DNA from 4 places in the Enterobacter hormaechei subsp. xiangfangensis genome. Region 4 is predicted to be linked to each of the others. Evidence: predicted binding sites of a transcription regulator. Region 4 holds the regulator's gene; each other region holds the start of a gene.
What was found. The regulator CRP, encoded in region 4, controls carbon source genes, mostly activating them, when cyclic AMP is high. The targets are predictions, from matches to a motif close to ATGTGANNNNNNTCACAT.

Region 1: BFV63_RS15435 (YfcZ/YiiS family protein) is a predicted target of CRP. The motif match lies at 4,430-4,447, and genes of this name have one in related genera.
Region 2: uxuA (mannonate dehydratase) is a predicted target of CRP. The motif match lies at 2,293-2,310, and genes of this name have one in related genera.
Region 3: yrbN (protein YrbN) is a predicted target of CRP. The motif match lies at 1,438-1,455, and genes of this name have one in related genera.

The regions. Positions count from the first base shown of each region.
Region 1 covers NZ_CP017183.1:3,232,617-3,238,384, forward strand. Annotated here, with positions in the region: gene sixA (phosphohistidine phosphatase SixA) at 1-144, opposite strand, end outside; gene fadJ (fatty acid oxidation complex subunit alpha FadJ) at 354-2,501, opposite strand; gene fadI (acetyl-CoA C-acyltransferase FadI) at 2,501-3,811, opposite strand; gene BFV63_RS15435 (YfcZ/YiiS family protein) at 4,040-4,324, opposite strand; gene fadL (long-chain fatty acid transporter FadL) at 4,697-5,768, shown strand, end outside.
Region 2 covers NZ_CP017183.1:3,097,510-3,103,277, forward strand. Annotated here, with positions in the region: gene BFV63_RS14810 (YkgJ family cysteine cluster protein) at 1-152, opposite strand, end outside; gene yeiP (elongation factor P-like protein YeiP) at 317-889, shown strand; gene uxuA (mannonate dehydratase) at 1,006-2,196, opposite strand; gene BFV63_RS14825 (mannitol dehydrogenase family protein) at 2,402-3,868, shown strand; gene BFV63_RS14830 (CobW family GTP-binding protein) at 3,992-4,978, shown strand; gene BFV63_RS14835 (phosphatase PAP2 family protein) at 5,012-5,725, shown strand.
Region 3 covers NZ_CP017183.1:4,054,237-4,060,004, reverse strand. Annotated here, with positions in the region: gene pnp (polyribonucleotide nucleotidyltransferase) at 1-359, shown strand, start outside; gene nlpI (lipoprotein NlpI) at 470-1,354, shown strand; gene yrbN (protein YrbN) at 1,462-1,542, shown strand; gene BFV63_RS19350 (DEAD/DEAH family ATP-dependent RNA helicase) at 1,535-3,430, shown strand; gene mtr (tryptophan permease) at 3,573-4,817, shown strand; gene BFV63_RS19340 (luciferase-like monooxygenase) at 4,907-5,768, opposite strand, start outside.
Region 4 covers NZ_CP017183.1:4,228,535-4,234,302, reverse strand. Annotated here, with positions in the region: gene BFV63_RS20320 (YccS/YhfK family putative transporter) at 1-1,515, opposite strand, end outside; gene crp (cAMP-activated global transcriptional regulator CRP) at 1,573-2,205, opposite strand; gene BFV63_RS20310 (OsmC family protein) at 2,516-2,920, shown strand; gene BFV63_RS20305 (phosphoribulokinase) at 2,987-3,856, opposite strand; gene BFV63_RS20300 (YheU family protein) at 3,887-4,105, opposite strand; gene BFV63_RS20295 (hydrolase) at 4,102-5,124, opposite strand; gene mdcA (malonate decarboxylase subunit alpha) at 5,353-5,768, shown strand, end outside.

The DNA of each region.
Region 1 (5,768 bases), 1.0 Mb from region 4:
AACGCGTTCAATGTCCACTTTTTGACCTTTAAGCCATGTCGCCATCTGACGGGATTCGTCGCAGCCACAGACGGTTAAAGGACGTACTGAGTCACTGGCGGCATCGAGTGCCGCGTCGCCGTGACGCATGATAAAAACTTGCATATTGCACCGCTTTTGTTAACCAGAATCACCGGCGTTGACTACCCGCGATTAATGCTCTGAGGTAGAAAACCCGATGGCCGGGCATTGTGCCTGATCCATTCGGTGAATGAAACGCTGTTTTTTACCTCAATGGCGTAAGTATAGTCAATCTCTGTTTACAATTTCGCCAGAACAGGTTCCATCACCTCAGGATTTACCCTTCTTTGACTTCAGTTTACGCAATCAGTTTCCCTTACGGGCCAGAATGTCTGACCCCGTTCCGCCATCTGCAATAATTCGTCACAAGGTGTAAACCGTGGACCATATTGCGAGGCCAGACGTTGCAGAATCGCAACCACTTCACCCGCCCCGAGGGTATCCATATACCGGAACGGACCGCCAAGGAATGGCGGAAAACCGATACCAAACACGGCGCCGATGTCGCCGTCGCGTGCGCTCTTGATCACCTGCTCACCAAAGCAGCGCGCCGCTTCATTGAGCATCATCATTACGCAGCGCTCAGCACACTGAACCGCCGACAATTTTGCCTGACCCGTGACAGGAATAAGCGCATAAACCGAAGGGTCGACCTGTTTCTTGCTTTTACGCCCTTTCGCGGCGTAAAGATAGAAACCGCGTTCATTTTTTCTGCCTTTGCGATCGTCCTTCAAAATTGCAGAAACAAAGTTTGCAGGCGGCGCAAAACGATCGCCATAAGCCGCTTCCAGCACAGGGATAATTTTAGTCCCCGTATCAATTCCTACCTCATCCAAAAGTTGGATTGGGCCGACGGGGAAACCAAACTTCACCAGAGCGTCATCGACGTGCTCAATTTTCTCCCCTTCCGTCAGCAACCGCATCGCTTCGTTAATGTACGGCGCCAGAATGCGGTTGACGTAGAAGCCGGCTTTGTCCGCGACCACAATCGGGGTTTTGCCCTGTTTTTTCGCCAGCTTCACCACGGTGGCAATAGTTTGCGGGCTGGTTGTGGCATGCGGGATAACCTCCACCAGCGGCATTTTTTCGACAGGGCTGAAATAGTGCAGCCCTATTACCTTCTCCGGGCGCACGGCTTTCGCCGCGATGTCGCCGATCGGCAAAGACGAGGTGTTTGACGCGAAAATGGTGTGCGGCGCGCAGTGCTGTTCAACGTCCGCCACCATCTGCTGCTTAAGGGCCAGATCTTCGAACACGGCTTCAATCACCAGATCGCGGTGTGCAAACCCACTGTAGTCGGTGGCGCCAGTGATCATCGCGAGGGTTTTATCGCGCTCACTGGCCTTGATATGGCGGCGTTTCACTTTGCGATCAAGGTTCTGCCAGCTGTACTGCAACGCGTGGTTGATACCCTTAGGGTTGATATCTTTGATACGTACGGGCAATTTGCCTTTGCTGGCGGTGACAAATGCGATGCCGCCGCCCATCAGCCCACCACCCAGAACGCCAATGGCGCGCAGCGGAGCCGGTTCAGCTTCACTGCCCGGATCTTTTTTAACCTCCGTGCTGGCAAAGAAAATGCCGCGCAGCGCCTGCGACTGCGGCGTCATCGCCAGCTCGCCAAAGGCTTTCGCTTCCGCAGCATAACCGCTGCTGCTGCCCTGCGATAAACCGGTTTCAATCACCTTCAGAATGCGCGTCGCTGCCGGATAGTTCCCTTTGGTTTTTTGCTCGGTTTTTTTACCCACCATATTGAACAGCAGCGTGCGCCCCAGCGGCCCGGCGAGGATACGCTCGCGCACCGGCAGAGGGCGTTTCGCCTGACGACCTTTCAGCGCCCGCTCAACGGCGGCCTCAAGCAAGATGGCGTGCGGAACGACCTCATCAACCAGACCCGTCTTTAACGCCTGACGGGCGCGCAGCTGTTTACCGGTTAAAATCATCTCCAGCGCCGTACTGACGCCCACCAGACGCGGCAGGCGCTGCGTGCCACCTGAACCGGGCAGCAATCCAAGCTGTACCTCCGGCAGTCCGAGTACCGTTTTCGCATCGTCGGTACAAATGCGGCTGTGACAGGCCAGCGCCAGCTCAAGCCCACCGCCCAGGCAGGCCCCGTGGATCGCAGCGACAACGGGTATCGACAGCGCATGGATCTCCGCCATTACCTGCTGCCCCTGACGCGCCAGGTCTTCTGCTTCCTGAGCGCTTTTCGCCCGGGCAATCATGTTGATATCGGCCCCGGCAATAAAGTTATCCGGCTTTGCCGAGATAAATACCAGGCCACGTATCGCTTTGTTTTCGCGGATCTGTCTGAGCATCGCACGCACCTGAACGCCGAACTCGGCCTTCAGGGTGTTCATCTTTTCGTCGGGTACATCAATGGTGATAACAGCCACGTTATCAAGGCGAACAGCCAGGTTAAATGCAGATGTCGTTTCCATTATTCAGCCTCCAGAACCATTGCTGCACCCAGGCCGCCCGCCGCACAGGCGGTAACGAGACCAAAACCGCCGCCGCGGCGACGCAGCTCGTGCAAAGTCTGGGTTATCATTCTCGCGCCGGTCGCCGCAAATGGATGGCCGTAGGCGATGGATCCGCCAAGCACGTTAAACTTACTCTGATCCACTTCGCCGGTCGCGTGGGCGCGGCCCAGTACATCGCGCGCGAAGCGCTCGCTTGCCAGCAGCTGAATGTTTGCCAGGGTTTGTGCGGCAAAGGCTTCGTGCATATCGATCAGGGTTAAGTCAGCCAGCGTCAACCCCGCACGCTCCAGCGCCAGGGGCGTGGACCAGGCCGGACCGAGCAGCATGTCCTGCCAGACATCAATGGCGGTAAAGGCGTAGCTACGCAAATAGCCCAGCGGTGTGATGCCAAGCTCTTTCGCCCGGGATTCCGTCATCAGGATCACGGCGGCGGCACCGTCCGTCAGTGGCGTACTGTTGGCCGCCGTAACGGTGCCATGTTTACGATCAAACGCCGGGCGCAGTTTTGCGTAATCCTCCAGCGTCGAGGTGCCACGGATATTGTTATCTTCCACCAGCGGTTCGCGGAAAGGCGGGATATAAGCCGTCATAACCTCGTCGGCAAGTTTGCCTTCCGACCAGGCCTTCGCAGCGAGCTGATGCGAGCGATGCGCCAGTGCATCCTGCTGTTCGCGGGTAATACCGTAGGTTTTTGCCATCTGCTCGGCAGTGTCGCCCATACGCAGGCCGGTGGAGTATTCAGCAACGGCAGGTGGCACGGGCATGAGGTCACGCAGGCGTAAACGCGAGAAGAGTTTAAGCTTTGCACCGGTAGTGCGAGCTTTGTTGGCATCCACGAGGATGCGGGCCAGCTGTTTGCTGACGCCGATGGGCAGCACGGAGGAGGAATCCGCGCCGCCGGCGATCCCCGCGCGAATGGTCCCCGCCATCAGGCTTTCCGCCACGTTCGCCACCGCCTGGAAACTGGTGGCGCAGGCGCGGCTGACGCTGTAGGCGTCGGTATGAACATTCATGCCGGTGCCCAGCACGATTTCACGCGCGATATTGGGCGCTTCCGGCATCTGCACCACCTGGCCGAAAACCAGTTGCTCAATAACCTCTGGCGGGATCTCGCTGCGAGCCAGCATCTCCCCCACTACCATTTTTCCCAGATCGACTGCCGGTATACCGTGAAACGCGGTTGCCTGACGCGCAAACGGCGTACGTAACCCGCTGATAATGGCAATGCGGTCACCGTGTCGGGTGATAAGCGGTAATGCCTGACTCATAACACTCCCCTGTAAAAAAATTTTGCGCGCACATTAAGTGGTCTGACCTGATAACAGTCTTAACTATTTTTTTACATTGAGCCAATCGGGGAAGCGAAAAATTGCGAGCTAAGGCACAGAGAAGAAAAAGAAAATGCCCCTGCATGGCAGAGGCATTTGTGAGATTTGTTGCCGGGTTGCGGCGTTGCCTTACCCGGCCTACACGATCATAGGCCCGTGCAAAAAGTATTAACGCAGGCCTAACTGGAAGATCAGCGTTTCTGCTTCGCAGGCGAACACAAAGTCGATATCCAGCTGCACGCCGCCTTCCACTTCCGTGAAGGTGGATTTGATTTCACACGGATCGGATTCGACTTCACGCGCGCGCTGGCTCAGCGCGGCCAGCGTCTCTTCCGCTTCAGCACGGTTAGGGAATACGCGGCTGTAAGAGGCGGTGCAATCGGTGTTGTCCATAATGGTGCCAACATCCATACAGCAGCAAACCGGGGTTTCATCAGCACTGCATTTACTCATAGCTCAATTTCCTCTGTATTCGCGCAGGGCGCGAGATAAACACGATGCGTCTATTTTACGCCCCCGGACGAGCCCCCTCCAGCCGTTAATGGCGCAAAATCGGATAAGTGAGCAATATCACACTAAAAAATGATCTAAAACAAAATTCCCCTTTTCAGAGGAATCGCACTGGTCACAATTTTGCCAACCAGATCTCGTTTCAAGAAACATATCTGAAAATATTAATAAACAAACTTGCAACATCCCAGCTGGTCAGACCTATACTCTCGCCACTGGTCTGATTTGTAAGTCATACCTCAGACCCTACACTTCGCGCTCCTGTTACGGTATGTAACAATTATTGAATAAAAATAACTCAATGAGGTTATGGTCATGAGCCAGAAAACCCTGTTCAAACAAACTGCTTTAGCAGTTGCAGTGGCAATCGTCTCAACGTCCGCCTGGTCAGCGGGCTTCCAGTTAAACGAATTTTCTTCCTCTGGCCTTGGCCGTGCGTATTCCGGGGAAGGTGCGATTGCCGATGACGCAGGCAACGCGAGCCGTAACCCGGCGCTGATCATGATGTTTGATCGCCCTACCTTCTCTGCCGGTGCGGTTTACATCGATCCTGATGTCAATATTTCTGGCAAATCTCAGTTCACCGGCGCAGATCTGAAGGCGGATAACATTGCGCCGACCGCGTGGGTGCCTAACCTGCACTTTGTTGCGCCAATCAATGAACAGTTTGGTTGGGGTGCCTCTGTCACCTCTAACTATGGCCTGGCAACGGAGTTCAATAACAACTATCCGGCCGGGGAATACGGCGGTAAAACCGACCTGACGACCCTGAACCTCAACCTGAGCGGCGCATATCGTCTGAACGATAACTGGAGCTTTGGTCTGGGCTTTGATGCTGTCTACGCCGATGCAAAAATCGAGCGTTACTCCGGGGAGCAAACTGCTGCGCTGCCGAAAAACAGCAATAAAATTGCCAGCCTGAAAGGCGATGAATGGGGCTACGGCTGGAACGCCGGTATCCTGTATGAACTGGATAAAAACAACCGCTGGGGTCTGACCTACCGCTCAGAAGTGAAGATTGACTTCGATGGCGATTACAAAAGCGGCATCCTGAGCCCAGTCAACGGTATGGTACCGGGCGCAGGCACCACCATTCCATGGGGTACCTCGAATCAAACCGTACCGGGTTCACTGTCACTGCATCTGCCAGAAATGTGGGAAGTGTCAGGTTATAACCGCGTTGCGCCGCAGTGGGCTATTCACTATAGCCTCGCGTATACCAGCTGGAGCCAGTTCCAGGAGCTGAAAGCCACCGGCAGCAACGGCCAGACGCTGTTCTATAAAGACGAAAGCTTCCACGATGCTTACCGTATCGCACTTGGTACGACCTATTATATGGATGACAACTGGACGTTCCGTACTGGCGTGGCATTTGATGACAGCCCGG
Region 2 (5,768 bases), 1.1 Mb from region 4:
GGGCGCAGGGGCGAGCCAAAGATCATGCACAGGTTAGTGTCAGAGAGCTGAACGCAGCGGGTATTGGCAGGCTTGCCCTCCGGCATGCCTGGAATGGGGCTTGAGATGGACGGTGCGGTACAGCACGCGCCACAGTCGGAACGACAATCCATACATGCTCTCTGTTGGTGGCAGATGCCCGCGCAGTCGGGCATTGCGCGCACAGTAACACCTTTTATGTATTGATAGCAAAACCCACGAATTCCGCTTGCCTGAAAGGCCGCGCGCGAGTAATTTGGCGCGATATTTTTTACCTCCCGTAAACAGGATTACTGCAATGCCAAGAGCGAACGAAATTAAGAAAGGTATGGTACTGAATTACAACGGCAAACTGCTGATTGTGAAAGATATCGACATTCAGGCACCCAGCGCCCGTGGCGCAGCAACGCTGTACAAAATGCGTTTCTCCGATGTCCGCACCGGCCTGAAAGTGGAAGAACGTTTTAAAGGCGACGATATCGTCGATACCGTAACCCTGACCCGTCGCTACGTTGATTTTTCCTACATTGACGGCAACGAATACGTGTTCATGGATAAAGAAGATTACACCCCGTATATCTTCACCAAAGATCAGATCGAAGAAGAGCTGCTGTTTATTCCTGAAGGTGGAATGCCGGACATGCAGGTGCTGACCTGGGATGGCGTGCTGCTGGCGCTGGAGCTGCCGCAGACAGTTGATCTGGAAATCGTTGAAACGGCACCGGGCATCAAAGGCGCGTCTGCAAGTGCGCGTAACAAACCGGCTACCCTGACTACCGGTCTGGTCGTACAGGTGCCAGAGTACCTGTCGGCGGGCGAGAAAATCCGTATCCATATCGAAGAAAAACGCTATATGGGTCGTGCTGACTGATTGTGGCATTTGCCGGGTGGCGGCTACGCCTTACCCGGCCTACAAAAACACAAAAACCGGCCTCAGAGCCGGTTTTTCGTAGGCCCGGTAAGCGTAGCGCCACCGGGCAATGAGACTTAAAGAAGTTCAGGATACTTCGTCATTTTCAGCGCCAGCTCTATACCGCGCACTTCCGCCATCCCTTTCAGACGGCCAATCGCCGAATACCCTGGATTCGTTTTCTTGCGCAGATCGTCCAGCATCTGGTGCCCGTGATCCGGACGGAACGGGATAGGACGAACATCTCCCGCCTGCTTACGACGAACCTCTTCAGAGAGAATGGCATCCACCACCGCAACCATGTTCACGTCGCCGCCAAGATGGGCTGCTTCGTGGAAGGTTTTTGGATTCTCTTCACGGCAGGTTGCACGCAGGTGGGTGAAATGAATGCGATCGCCGAAGGTTTCGATCATCCGCACCAGATCGTTATCCGCCCGCACCCCATACGAGCCCGTACACATGGTAAAGCCGTTGTAGATGCTATCCACCGTCTCTTTCAGCCACTGCATATCTTCAATCGTAGACACAATACGCGGCAGGCCGAGGATAGGACGCGGTGGATCGTCCGGATGAACCGCCAGCCGCAAGCCGACTTCTTCTGCCACCGGCACGATAGCGCGCAGGAAGTGCGCCATGTTTTCACGCAGCTGGTTTTTATCGATATCGCCATATTCCGCCAGGCGCGCGCGGAACTGATCGAGGGTATAGCCCTCTTCCGCCCCCGGCAGGCCCGCGATGATATTGCGAACCAGCTTCTCAATGTCCGCTTCACTGGCGGCATTGAACCACGCCAGCGCCTGCTGCTGCTCTTCGGCGGTGTAGTCTGCTTCCGCACCCGGACGCTTCAGAATGTGCAGCTCGAAAGCCGCAAAAGCGATTTGATCGAAACGCAGCGCCTTCGAACCATCGGCCATTACATATTCCAGGTCGGTACGCGTCCAGTCCAGAATCGGCATAAAGTTGTAGCAGACGGTATCAATACCGCAGGCTGCCAGGTTACGAATGCTCTGCTGATAATTCGCAATCCAGGTATCACACTCACCGGAGTGGGTTTTGATATCTTCGTGAACCGGAATACTTTCCACAACAGACCAGGTTAACCCCTTCTCTGCCAGTTGAGCCTGACGCTTTTGGATTTCCTCCACCGGCCACACCTGACCGTTCGGAATATGATGCAGCGCCGTGACCACACCCGTTGCGCCAGCCTGACGCACATCATCAAGAGAAACCGGATCGTTCGGCCCGTACCAACGCCAGGTTTGTTCCATTGCCCCACCCTCTCAAGTTGTTATACCAATATGTGTTACCTCAATGACGACTACCATACATGTTTAATCGAAGTGGTCAATACAGCGCGTGACATTGATTGATCAAACTCACATAACAGGGATATTTACGGCTTACCAATTTAATTTGTTGTCATATAACTTTACACTGGCATTGTTAATTAATGGTTAATCAGGTGTGTACTACATGAAGACTATTGCCTCCACCGCGCTTCCTGCTCATGTCCAGCAGCCCCGCTACGATCGCGAGCAGTTACGCTCCCGCATCGTCCATTTCGGTTTTGGCGCGTTCCACCGGGCGCATCAGGCGTTGTTAACAAACCGGGTACTGAATGCCAGAGGAGGCGACTGGGGAATTTGTGAGATTAGCCTCTTTAGCGGCGATGTCCTTATGGGCCAGCTCCGGGCGCAGGATCATCTGTTTACCGTGCTGGAGAAAGGTGCCGAAGGCAATCAGCCCATTATTATCGGTGCGGTAAAAGAGTGCCTTAACGCCAAACTCGACTCGCTGGCAGCCATTATTGAGAAATTCTGCGAACCGCAGGTGGCAATTGTCTCCCTCACCATTACCGAAAAAGGCTACTGCATCGATCCGGCGACGGGAAAACTGGATATGCAGAACAGCCGTATCCTGCACGATCTCGAGCATCCGTCTGAACCACATTCCGCACCGGGTATTCTGGTCGAAGCGCTTCATCGCCGCCGCGAGCGTGGCCTGCCGGCGTTTACCGTGCTCTCCTGCGACAATATTCCCGACAACGGCCACGTGGTGAAAAATGCCGTTCTCGGCATGGCCGGAAAGCGTTCCGCAGAGCTGGCCGCATGGATCGAGGCGCACGTGAGCTTCCCTGGTACCATGGTCGACCGAATCGTGCCCGCCGCCACCGACGCCTCACTCGCGGAAATCACCCAGGAACTTGGCGTTGAAGATCCCTGCGCCATCAGCTGTGAACCGTTCATTCAGTGGGTAGTAGAAGATAACTTTGTCGCCGGGCGTCCGGAATGGGAGGTTGCAGGCGTACAGATGGTTGAGGATGTCCTGCCCTGGGAGCAGATGAAGCTGCGGATGCTGAACGGCAGCCACTCCTTCCTGGCGTATCTGGGCTACCTTGCCGGCTACGCGCACATAAATGAATGTATGCAGGACGACAGCTTCCGCGAGGCTGCCCGCAGGCTGATGCTGAATGAGCAGGCCCCTACGCTGCGCATCACCAACGTTGATCTGACAGCCTATGCTGACAGCCTGCTTGACCGCTTCGCCAATCCGGCCCTACAGCATCGTACATGGCAAATCGCCATGGACGGCAGCCAGAAGCTGCCTCAGCGCATGCTGGATGGGATCCGCATGCATCTTGAGCGTAACACCGCCTGGCCATTACTGGCGCTGGGGGTGGCGGGCTGGATGCGCTACGTCAGCGGTACGGACGAACAGGGCAACGCCATTGACGTCCGCGATCCGCTGAGCGACAAGTTTCAGGCCATTGTCGCCACCAGCAGCGACGCAGAACGCGTTAGCGCCCTGCTGACGTTAAATGAAATCTTTGGCGACAACCTGCCGCAAAACCCTGTCTTTGTCGAGGCAATTACCGGCGCGTACCAGCGCCTCGTCCGGCTCGGCGCGCACCAGGCCGTTATCGAAACGTTAAAAATTTAGCGATTATTGCGTTTAAGGCGAACGGTTTTACGCTCCGTTCGCCCTCCCTCTTCTCAATGCCCGATTTTTTCGTCAGGATGATAGGTAGTTGTTACTACATCACAATTATTTATCGGAGCGCACGTGACCAAAACCAACCTGATCACCGGTTTTCTCGGCAGCGGTAAAACTACGTCCATTCTGCATTTGCTGGCCAATAAAGATCCGGCGGAAAAGTGGGCCGTGCTGGTCAACGAATTTGGCGAAGTCGGCATCGACGGCGCGTTGCTCGCCGACAGCGGCGCGATGGTGAAAGAGATCCCGGGCGGGTGTATGTGCTGCGTGAATGGTCTGCCGATGCAGGTCGGGCTGAATACGCTGCTGCGTCAGGGCAAGCCGGACCGGTTGCTGATTGAGCCTACCGGGCTGGGTCATCCTAAGCAAATCCTTGATTTACTGACCGCCCCGGTCTACGAGCCGTGGCTTGAGCTGCGTGCGACGCTTTGCCTGCTCGACCCCCGCCAGCTGCTGGATGAAAAAACGATCAACAACGACAATTTCCGCGACCAGCTCGCCTCGGCAGATATTATCGTGGCGAATAAATCCGATCGCGCGACGGCTGAGAGTCAGGCCGCGTTCGAGTCCTGGTGGCAGCAGGCTGGCGGTGGACGTCAATACGTGCAGACCACCCAGGGCAACATTGATGGCGCCCTGCTCGATCTTCCCCGCCTCAACCAGACGCAACTGCCTGCCAGCGCAGAGCATTCGCATAGCCACGGCGCGAAGCAAGGCCTGGCTGCACTGAGCCTGCCGGAACATCAGCGCTGGCGTCGAAATTTGAACAGCGGTCAGGGGCACCAGGCCTGCGGGTGGATCTTCGATGCCGATACGGTTTTCGACACCATTGGTATACTGGAATGGGCGAGACTGGCGCCGGTTGAGCGGGTAAAAGGGATCATGCGCACTCCGGATGGTCTGGTGCGCATTAACCGTCAGGGCGAGGATTTCTTTATTGAAACCCAGAATGTCGCGCCACCCGACAGCCGGATAGAGTTAATTAGTGCGGTTAATACCGACTGGAATGCTCTCCAGTCAAGCCTGTTGAAGCTTCGTTTAAGTTTGGGCGGCTAACGTTGCCCCTGATTTCACACATTGCTGAAGACTATGACGACTCGACTTCCTGCTATTTTATTGCTCAACGCTGCCGGTCTGGCGCTCTTTTTCTCCTGGTATATCCCGGCGGATCACGGTTTCTGGTTCCCGCTGGATTCCGGGCTGTTCCACTTCTTTAACCAGGCGCTGGCGAAGAGTGAAGCCTTCCTGTGGCTGGTGGCGATCACCAACAACCGCGCGTTTGACGGCTGTTCGCTGCTGGCAATGGGCTGTCTGATGCTCTCCTTCTGGCTGAAGGAAGACAAAACGGGTCGTCGCCGTATTCTGATTATCGGCCTGGTGATGCTGCTGACGGCCGTGATTATCAACCAGCTGGCGCAGCATCTGATGCCGGTTAAACGCGCCAGTCCGTCGCTCTTTTTCCCGAATATTAACCGCGTCAGCGAGCTGCTTCATATTCCAACCAAAGATGCCTCGAAGGACAGTTTCCCGGGCGACCACGGTATGATGCTGCTGATTTTTGCAGGCTTCATGCTGCGCTATTTTGGTAAAAAAGCCTTCGCCATCGCCCTGGTTATTGTGGTGGTATTTGCATTCCCGCGAGTGATGATTGGTGCTCACTGGCTGACAGATATCGCCGTAGGCTCCCTCACGGCGGTGTTAATTGGTTTACCGTGGGTGCTGATGACCCCACTGAGCGATCGCGTAATAGGTATTTTTGATCGCTATCTTCCCGGTAAATTTAAACAAGTCAGAAACAAATAAATAACGCAAATTAACACCATTCATCGGGGATCGTTTTCGGTCC
Region 3 (5,768 bases), 170 kb from region 4:
CTGTGAAGATCGCAGCAACCGACGGCGAGAAAGCGAAATACGCTATCCGTCGTATCGAAGAGATCACGGCAGAAATCGAAGTGGGCCGTATCTACAATGGTAAAGTGACCCGTATCGTTGACTTTGGCGCATTCGTTGCCATCGGTGGCGGTAAAGAAGGTCTGGTACACATCTCTCAGATCGCTGACAAGCGCGTTGAGAAAGTGACCGATTACCTGCAAATGGGTCAGGAAGTACCGGTGAAAGTTCTGGAAGTTGACCGCCAGGGCCGTATCCGTCTGAGCATTAAAGAAGCAACCGAGCAGTCTCAGCCTGCTGCGGCGCCGGAAGCTCCGGCTGCTGAACAGCAAGGCGAGTAAGGTTGCCATTTGCCCTCCGCGCAGGCGGAGGGCTTATTATCAGGCAGGACGCCTTGTTAAGCCGCCGGGGGACAGGACGTTCATCCAATAGTTGTCTTCGGGAGTGGGAAATGAAGCCTTTTTTGCGCTGGTGTTTCGTTGCGACAGCTTTAACGCTGGCAGGATGCAGCAACTCTGCCTGGCGTAAGAGCGAAGTCCTCGCAGTGCCATTGCAACCGACTTTGCAGCAGGAAGTCATTCTGGCACGCATGGAACAAATACTTGCCAGTCGGGCTTTAACCGATGACGAACGCGCACAGCTTTTATATGAGCGCGGAGTGTTGTATGATAGTCTCGGTCTGAGGGCACTGGCGCGAAATGATTTTTCACAAGCGCTGGCGATTCGACCTGATATGCCTGAAGTATTCAATTACTTAGGCATTTATTTAACGCAGGCAGGCAATTTTGATGCTGCCTATGAAGCGTTTGATTCTGTACTTGAGCTTGATCCAACTTACAACTACGCGCACTTGAATCGCGGTATCGCATTGTATTACGGCGGACGTGATAAGTTAGCGCAAGATGATCTGCTGGCGTTTTATCAAGACGATCCTAATGATCCTTTCCGCAGCCTGTGGCTTTACATCGTTGAGCAGAAGCTTGATGAGAAGCAGGCCAAAGAAGCACTGAAACAGCGCTTCGAGAAATCGGACAAGGAACAGTGGGGATGGAACATTGTCGAGTTCTACCTGGGCAACATTAGCGAAGCAACGCTGATGGAACGCCTCAAGGCGGACGCAACGGATAACACCTCGCTCGCTGAGCATCTCAGTGAAACCAACTTCTATTTAGGTAAGTACTACCTAAGTCTGGGGGATATGGACAGCGCTACGGCACTGTTCAAATTAGCGGTTGCTAACAACGTACATAACTTCGTTGAGCACCGTTATGCATTGTTGGAATTATCGCTCTTGGGCCAGGAGCAAGACGACCTGGCAGAATCGGACCAGCAATAGCTGACGACATAAACATCAGCCCGTAATCTTTTGATTGCCATCACCTTCACTGGTGAGGGCGTTGTTGTTCGTCAATACACCTAATTTGAGCCGGTTCACACTTTTCAATGAAAATTGCTAATCATTTTCACGATGAGCTAAGTAGACTGGCCGCCATTAATATCGAGGCACTTGTACTACATGGCTGAATTCGAAACCACTTTTGCAGATCTGGGCCTGAAGGCTCCTATCCTTGAAGCCCTTAACGATCTGGGTTACGAAAAACCATCTCCGATCCAGGCTGAGTGTATCCCACACCTGCTTTCTGGTCGTGACGTGCTGGGCATGGCCCAGACTGGTAGCGGTAAAACCGCAGCATTCTCGCTGCCGCTGCTGAACAACATTGATCCGGACCTGCGCGCGCCGCAGATCCTCGTCCTGGCTCCAACCCGTGAACTGGCTGTTCAGGTTGCTGAAGCCATGACGGAATTCTCTAAACATATGCGCGGCGTAAACGTGGTAGCCCTGTACGGCGGCCAGCGTTATGACGTGCAGTTACGCGCCCTGCGCCAGGGCCCACAAATTGTTGTCGGTACGCCGGGCCGTCTGCTGGATCACCTGAAGCGCGGTACCCTGGACCTCTCTAAACTGAGCGGCCTGGTACTGGACGAAGCCGATGAAATGCTGCGTATGGGCTTCATCGAAGACGTAGAAACCATCATGGCGCAGATCCCGGAAGGTCATCAGACCGCTCTGTTCTCTGCAACTATGCCAGAAGCGATCCGTCGCATTACCCGCCGCTTCATGAAAGAGCCGCAGGAAGTGCGCATTCAGTCCAGCGTGACCACTCGCCCGGACATCAGCCAGAGCTACTGGTCTGTATACGGCATGCGCAAAAACGAAGCGCTGGTCCGTTTCCTGGAAGCGGAAGATTTTGATGCGGCGATTATCTTCGTACGTACCAAAAACGCGACCCTGGAAGTGGCTGAAGCCCTGGAGCGTAGCGGCTACAACAGCGCAGCGCTGAACGGCGACATGAACCAGGCCCTGCGTGAGCAGACTCTGGAGCGTCTGAAAGACGGTCGTCTGGATATCCTGATTGCAACCGACGTGGCAGCACGTGGCCTGGACGTTGAGCGTATCAGCCTGGTTGTAAACTACGATATCCCAATGGACTCCGAGTCTTACGTTCACCGTATCGGCCGTACCGGTCGTGCGGGTCGTGCAGGCCGTGCGCTGCTGTTCGTTGAGAACCGCGAGCGTCGTCTGCTGCGTAACATTGAACGCACGATGAAGCTGACCATTCCAGAAGCTGAGCTGCCAAACGCAGAACTGCTGGGCAAACGCCGTCTGGAAAAATTCGCCGCGAAAGTACAGCAGCAGCTGGAAAGCAGCGATCTGGATCAGTACCGTGCGCTGCTGTCCCAGATCCAGCCTGTCGCTGAAGGCGAAGAGCTGGACATGGAAACCCTGGCCGCAGCACTGCTGAAAATGGCGCAGGGCGAACGTAGCCTGATCGTGCCACCTGATGCGCCGATGCGTCCTAAGCGTGAGTTCCGTGACCGTGACGATCGTTTCGAACGTCGTGGCGACCGTAACGACCGTGGTCCACGCGGTGACCGTCCAGAGCGTGGTGGTGAAGACCGTCCACGTCGCGAGCGTCGTGACGCTGGCGAAATGGAACTGTATCGCATTGAAGTGGGCCGTGATGATGGTGTTGAAGTTCGTCACATCGTTGGCGCGATCGCTAACGAAGGCGACATCAGCAGCCGTTACATTGGTAACATCAAGCTGTTCGGTTCCCACTCCACCATCGAGCTGCCAAAAGGCATGCCGGGCGAAGTACTGCAACACTTTACTCGCACCCGCATCCTGAACAAGCCGATGAACATGCAGCTGCTGGGCGATGCACAGCCACGTCCTGACCGTGGCGGCGAACGTCGTGGCGGTGGTCGCGGTTTCGGTGGCGAGCGTCGTGAAGGCGGTCGCAGCGAAGGTCGCGGTGGTGAAGGCCGTCGTTTCTCCGGCGAGCGCCGCGAAAACCGTGGTCCACGCCGTGAAGAAGGTGCCAGCCGTCGTCGTTTCGGTGACGCGTAAGCCTTTCGCTTCTGACGTAAAGTAAAATATACAGCCCCGATAGTCGCTATCGGGGCTTTTTTTATTCCTTTTGTACTCTTGTACTGGTACAGTGCAACACACTAAAATGCAGAACCACATTTTTCACTGGAGATAAGGCCGCATGGCAACACTAACCACCACCCAAACGTCACCTTCGCTGCTTGGCGGCGTGGTGATCATCGGCGGAACCATCATTGGTGCCGGGATGTTTTCCCTGCCTGTGGTCATGTCCGGTGCGTGGTTCTTCTGGTCGCTGGCGGCGCTGGTTTTCACCTGGTTCTGCATGCTCCATTCCGGGCTGATGATCCTTGAAGCAAACCTGAACTACCGCATTGGCTCCAGCTTCGACACCCTCACCCGGGATCTGTTGGGCAAAGGCTGGAACCTGGTGAACGGGCTGTCCATCGCGTTTGTACTCTATATCCTGACCTACGCGTACATTTCAGCGAGCGGGTCGATTCTGCATCACACCTTCTCAGAGATGTCGCTGAACGTTCCGGCGCGTCTGGCGGGTCTCTGCTTCGCGCTGGGCGTGGCGTTTATCGTCTGGATGAGCACCAAAGCGGTCAGCCGCATGACGGCAATCGTGCTGGGCGCAAAGGTCATCACCTTCTTTCTTACCTTCGGCAGCCTGCTGGGGCACGTCACGCCGGCCACGCTGTTTAACGTTGCCGAAACGAACACCTCTTATACGCCGTACCTGCTGATGACCCTGCCGTTCTGTCTGGCGTCGTTTGGCTACCACGGTAACGTACCGAGCCTGATGAAGTACTACGGCAAGGATCCGCGCACCATCGTGAAATGCCTGGTTTACGGCACGCTGCTGGCGCTGGCGCTGTATGTGATCTGGCTGCTGGGGACGATGGGTAACATCCCGCGTCCGGAATTTATCGGCATTGCGCAGAAGGGCGGTAACATTGATGTGCTGGTACAGGCGCTGGGCGGCGTGCTGAACAGCCGCAGCCTGGATCTGCTTCTGGTGGTCTTCTCGAACTTTGCGGTGGCGAGTTCATTCCTCGGCGTGACGCTGGGCCTGTTTGACTACCTGGCGGATCTGTTTGGTTTTGATGACTCTGCGACGGGGCGCTTCAAAACGGCGCTGTTGACCTTCCTGCCGCCGATTGTGGGCGGCCTGCTGTGGCCGAACGGTTTCCTGTACGCCATCGGCTATGCGGGACTGGCGGCCACCATCTGGGCGGCGATTGTACCGGCGCTGCTGGCGCGCAAATCACGTAAGCGCTTCGGCAGCCCGAAATTCCGCGTCTGGGGCGGAAAGCCGATGATTGCGCTGATTCTGGTATTTGGTATCGGCAACGCGGTGGTCCACGTGCTGTCGAGTTTTAACCTGTTGCCGGTATATCAGTAAGTTTTTGTGCCGGATGGCGGCTACGCCTTATCCGGCCTACGCGATCCCGTAGGCCCGGTAAGCGAAGCGCCACCGGGCATAGCAAAAAACTACCCCACCAACTCCTCTTTCACCTGCATTGCCAAATCAAACGAATGCAGACGCGCCTGGTGATCGAAAATCTGGCCGTTAACCATAATCTCATCCGCCTGGGTTTCACGCAGCACCGACTCCAGCCCGTGACGCACTTTCGCCTTATCACCTACCAGCGACATACTCAGAGCCTGCTGCACGCCATACTGCTCGGAGGCCGACCACAGCTGATGCATATTCTCTACTGGCGGCGGCAACTGGCCCGTCTCACCGCGACGCAGCTTCACAAACGCCTGCTGCATGGAGGTGAACAGGAATTCCGCGTCGCGGTTGCTGTCGGCGGCAATGATATTGATACAGACCATCGCGTACGGTTTCTCCAGACGCTCGGACGGTTTGAAGTGCGTGCGGTAGAGATGCAGCGCCTGATGCAGCATATCCGGTGCGAAATGCGAGGCAAACGCAAACGGCAGCCCCAACTGGGCGGCGAGCTGCGCGCTGTACAGACTTGAGCCTAACAGCCATACCGGGATCTTTTCCCCGTACCCCGGCACAGGACGCACGTGCGGGTTCGGATCCCGCGCGTCAAACCAGTCCACCAGCTCCGCCACATCGCGCGGGAAGTTATCGATATCGCCGCTCATATGGCGACGCAGGGCGCGCATGGTCGGCTGGTCGCTGCCCGGCGCGCGGCCAAGCCCTAGATCAATACGGCCCGGATAGAGGGTATTCAGCGTCCCGAACTGCTCAGCAATCACCAGCGGGGCGTGGTTTGGCAGCATCACGCCGCCGGAGCCCAGGTGCAGTGTGGTGGTATTCGCCGCCAGATAGCCAATCAGCACCGAGGTGGCGGCGCTGGCGATGCCCACCATATTGTGG
Region 4 (5,768 bases):
CCACAGCCAGACCATGCCGCCAAAGGCGATCAGGCAGCCAATCAGCGTATCGACCAGACGGGCAATAATAAACTGTTCCCCGTTAAGCGTGAGCAGTTGAAGGGTATACACCGCCGTCACCGTAAAGCCCACCATCGCCCAGCCGTAGTTTTTGCGGATAATCAGATAGCTCACCAGCGTGATTGCCAGCATACCGGCCAGGGTATAGCCCTCCGGCACGTGGAAGTGCAGCGTCACGCCCGCGATAATCAGCCCCGCCATCGTACCGCCCGCCCGATGCAGAATGCGCACCCGCGTGGCGCCATAGCCGTTCTGGGTAACAAACAGTACGGTCATTAAGATCCAGTAGGGTTTCGGCAGGTGCAGGGCCATCCCCATCAGGCTGGCGATGCTCAGCATCACACTGATCCGCGCGGCATTGCGCAGGGCGGAAGATTTCAGTGAAAGATAGCTTTTGAGCGCGGGCAGCAGCGGCAGCCGTTTTTGCTTATCGGCCATCAGGTCTCGCGCATAAAGCGGGCGCTGGGTACGTAACACCCGGGCGATGCGGCTGAAATGCCAGGCAGCAAATTGCCCGACCGGGTTTTCCGCGTGCTGACGCGCAATCTTTTCCAGCGCGCCGAGCTGTTTGTCCATGTTAAAGCGCGTCGGGTAGCGGTGATAGAGGATATCGTCAGCCAGCACCCGCAGGCGGGCCGCGACGGTCTGCGCGTTCCAGCGGATCACCGCTTCTGCATGGCTGCGCTCCACCAGCTTTTGCACCTCTTCCGGATTATGAAGGCTGACGGAGATATGCTCCTGCAAATCCAGCCCGACCTGGAAGATTCGCAGCAGCCGCTTGTATTCATGATTTTTGTTGGCGGCAAGCATGTGCAGCTGCTGATAGCACTGGCTGATCAGATCCACCACTTTTTGCTGGCGCGCCAGTAGCGGCGGCAGGGATTTTTCCGGGTCGGTATGTTGAGTGAGCAGGGTGTATTTTGCTTCGCAGTATTCAGCAAGCTGCACGTAGAGCAGGCTCAGGGATTCGCGCAGCGGCTGTTCCCGCCACAGCCAGAACCAGAACCAGTTAAACAGCCCGTACCACAGCGTGCCGAGGGCGTAGATTAGCAATGGCTCCCACACCGGCATGTTGCCTGCAAGGCTTAAGGTGAAGATGGCGGCAATCAGCGACGCGGGAAGCAGGCGGGCGTGTAGCGAGCTGATTTCGGCGGTGACGCCGAGCGTCATCGCCAGCACGGTCAGGATCAGAGGCAGAGGAATGTCGCGGGCCAGTAAGAGCTGTACGGCAAGGCTACAGCCGGCAAACAGGCAGCCGCCAATAATCAGACGTTTAAAAAAGCGTTTATGCGGCGTATCCAGACCGGCAATGTTGCAGCAGGCGGGCACGAGGGAAAACAGCAGGCCTTGCTGAAGATGTCCGAGGATCAGGCCCACGGCCACGGGAAGACACAACACCAGCGTTTGTCGCAGTGCGTAGTTAACTTCCGGGTGATAGATCAGCCTGCGCCACATGAGGAGTAGAGACAAAAACGGCGTGCCACCCTGCGGCGGCACGCCGTTTGACCGGAATTAACGGGTCCCGTAAACCACGATGGTTTTACCGTGGGCGGAGATCAGGTTCTGATCTTCCAGCATCTTCAGGATACGGCCCACTGTTTCACGGGAGCAGCCGACGATCTGACCGATTTCCTGGCGGGTAATTTTAATTTGCATACCGTCAGGGTGGGTCATGGCGTCTGGCTGTTTCGCCAGGTTCAACAGCGTCTGCGCGATACGACCGGTTACGTCCAGGAAGGCGAGGTTACCCACCTTCTCAGAGGTCACTTGCAGACGGCGTGCCATCTGGGAAGAGAGACGCATCAGGATGTCAGGGTTGACCTGAATCAGCTGACGGAATTTCTTATAAGAAATTTCAGCCACTTCACATGCTGTTTTTGCACGAACCCAGGCGCTACGTTCCTGGCCTTCTTCAAACAGGCCCAGTTCACCGATAAAATCGCCCTGGTTCAGATAAGAAAGGATCATCTCTTTCCCTTCTTCATCTTTGATCAGCACGGCCACCGAGCCTTTAACGATGTAATACAACGTTTCCGCTTTTTCACCCTGGTGAATCAGCGTGCTCTTTGATGGGTACTTATGAATGTGGCAATGAGACAAGAACCATTCGAGAGTCGGGTCTGTTTGCGGTTTGCCAAGCACCATGCGCTGTTATCCTCTGTTATAAGCTGTCACCAGAGTCATAAGATGCATCCGGACTCTGGGGTTGCAATCGAATTCTTACCCATACCTGGGAAGTCGGCTGTCGTAACGTTTCGCAGCCAGTAAAGTTTGATGTCCTCTGCATACATGTGTAACGTCAATGTATTACTGTAGCATCCAGAGTGTTTTAGCATAGCTTTCGCCGCGTGTCTCCTGGTGTCTCGCTTCAGCATGACGCAGGTCGCCTTCCGTTGCGAGAAATGTAACGTACACGTAATCTGTCATAAAAAATGCAACGTTGGAGTGAGTGAATATGCAAGCGCGTGTGAAATGGGTTGAAGGGTTAACGTTCCTGGGCGAGTCTGCTTCCGGGCACCAGGTTTTGATGGATGGCAACTCCGGCGATAAAGCGCCAAGCCCGATGGAGATGGTGCTGATGGCGGCGGGCGGATGCAGCGCGATCGACGTGGTGTCGATCCTGCAAAAAGGCCGTCATGACGTGACCGATTGTGAAGTGAAGCTGACGTCAGAACGTCGCGAAGAGGCGCCACGCCTGTTCACGCATATTAATCTGCACTTTATCGTCACTGGCAAAGAACTGAAGGATGCGGCGGTCTCGCGTGCGGTTGACCTGTCTGCGGAGAAATACTGCTCTGTGGCGTTAATGCTGGAGAAAGCGGTAAAAATCACCCATTCGTATGAAGTGATAGAGGCTTAATTATTGGGGCATCGTGCGTGTTGATGCCCTCACCCTAACCCTCTCCCACGGGGAGAGGGAACATGTTCACGCGATTTGCTTTCCTTCCATCAGCCGCTGCACCAGCGGTGTCATGATAAGTTCCATTGCCAGCCCCATTTTTCCCCCGGGCACCACTAACGTATTCATGTGCGAAATAAACGAACCCTGTAGCATCGCCAGCAGCCAGGGGTAATCAATGCCTTCCAGGTTGCGGAAGTGGATCACCACAAAGCTCTCGTCCAGCGACGGGATGCTTTTTGCAGCGAACGGGTTAGAGGTGTCCACGGTGGGGACGCGCTGGAAGTTAATGTGGGTTCGGGAGAACTGCGGCGTCAGGAAGTTGATGTAATCTTCCATGGAGCGCACCACCGAGTCCATGACCGCCTCTCGCGAATGGCCGCGCTCGCTCATGTCACGCGTCAGCTTCTGGATCCACTCAAGGTTAACAATCGGCACCACCCCCACCAGCAAATCCACGTGGCGCGCCACGTCGTGCTGAGGCGTCACCACGCCGCCGTGCAATCCTTCGTAAAACAGCACGTCAGTCGGTTCCGGCAGCGGCTGCCAGGGCGTGAACGTGCCGGGGACCTGGTTCCATGGCACGGCTTCATCGTAGGTGTGGAGATACTTGCGGGACTGCCCGGTACCGCTTTGCCCGTATTCACGGAAGGTTTGCTCCAGCAGGCCGAAGTCATTGGCCTCCGGGCCGAAGTAGCTGATGTGTTTACCCAGATCGCGCGCCTTGCGGATGGCCATATCCATCTCCGGGCGCGTGTAGCGGTGAAAGCTGTCGCCTTCTACCTCGGCCGCCCGTAAGTTAAGCTGGGCGAAGATCTTGCGGAAGGCGAGGCTGGTGGTAGTGGTTCCCGCCCCACTCGAACCCGTAACGGCAATAACCGGATGTCTGGCAGACATAGCAACTCCCTGACTGGAAAAGTGTAAAGATCAGCCATGAAACGCGTTGCGGGGCATGATATTGACCGTCTCATGCAGTTCGGACCATACCAGCACCACGTCGCCGCTTTTAAGCTGGCGCTTAACATCGTTGACCTTTTGTTCAAGCGAACGTTCATGTTCACCATAATCGGTGCCTTCGCGCAAGACAAAGCTTTCAATCAGATTATCGAGCGTGTCGGGAGAGAGATCCTGCCAGGGAATAATCATTTTTTACCGTCCAGATAGGCCGTTAACCAGTCGGGAATACGCGTCTCAAGCCACATTTTTGGCCGACGCAGCGTGCCGCCGACAAAACCGACGTGTCCCCCGAATTGGGTGAGCTGATACTCCACGTTGGCCGGCAGATGATCGGGCGCCGGGATCGAGTGATGATCCATAAACGGATCGTCTTTGGCGTGGATAATCAGCGTGGGTTTCGTGATTTGATTCAGTAAAGGCATGGCGCTGCACTGACGGTAATAGTCAATCGCATCGGCAAAACCGTGAATTTTCGAGGTGATCAAATCATCAAACTCGCGCAGGCGCTTCACGCGTTTGAGCTGTTGCAGCGTCACAGGCAGCGTATCCGGATAGGCCTTCAGCTTGCGCGCGGCGTTGGCTTTCAGCAGGTTGAGCAGGTAGCGCTGGTACACTCGCGAAAAGCCCTTTTCCATATGATAGCTGCACTGCTCCAGCATAAACGGCGCAGAGACAATCACCGCCGCATCCAGCGGTACGGCGTCGCTCTCCTTCGCCAGCAGACAGGCCAGCATATTGCCGCCCAGCGAATACCCCACCGCTGCCGTTGGCGCCTCGCCGAAATTGTCTCTTAGCCAGCGCAGGAACCAGGTGCCGTCCTCGGTTTCACCCGAGTGATAAATGCGTTTCTGACGATTAGGCTCGCCGCTGCATCCGCGAAAATGCATCACCACCCCAAGCCAGCCGCGGGCTTTCGCCGCCTCAATGAGTCCGTGTGCGTAAGGGCTGTGCAGGCTGCCTTCCAGACCGTGAAACACTACCAGACGGGGTTTATGTCTGGCCCGATCCGGATCTTCGCTCCAGGCGAGATCCAAAAAGTCGCCATCCGGCAAATCCAGGCGTTGCCAGTGCGGGGTGAACTGTACCTTGCGGCGGATCAGGCGCGGCAGCATGGTTTGCAGGTGAGGGTTAGCCACACCGCGCATGGGCACGAACTCTGCGCTCTCTTCGGCTGCAATGTCGAAGTCTGAGGGAATGATTTGGGTCATAAGGGCGATGCTGATTCTTGTCAGAAATTAACTATACCTTCCGAATTGTACCCCGTTTAGCCCGTTTTTCCGAAACATGAACTGATCCCGATCACAAATATTTACCTTGATTATTACTCTCAGGCTAATGATTTGCCTCTACGCTTAATTGATGCCTTTCTCACCAGAGCGCACACTTTACTCAACGTTAAGCAAATCAGAATGATGTGCTGAATCAGGAGGTTAATAATGTTATCTGGGCAAACACCCACCCGGCAATGGAACACCCGACGCAGTGAGAAAGCGCGTCGTCTGGCGTCCGTACCGGTGCAGGGCAAGGTACTGCCAACCGGCGATCTTGTCGCCATGCTGGAAAAACTGATCGCACCAGGCGACAAAGTCGTTCTGGAAGGCAACAACCAGAAGCAGGCGGATTTCCTTTCCCGTTCACTGGCGGAAGTGAACCCGCAAATCGTGCACGATCTGCATATGATCATGCCGAGCGTGGGCCGCAGCGAACATCTGGACATCTTTGAGAAAGGCATCGCCCGCAAGCTGGACTTCTCCTTCTCCGGTACGCAAAGCCTGCGAATCTCCCAACTGCTGGAGGATGGTCAGCTCGAAATCGGGGCGATTCACACCTACATCGAACTCTACTCACGTTT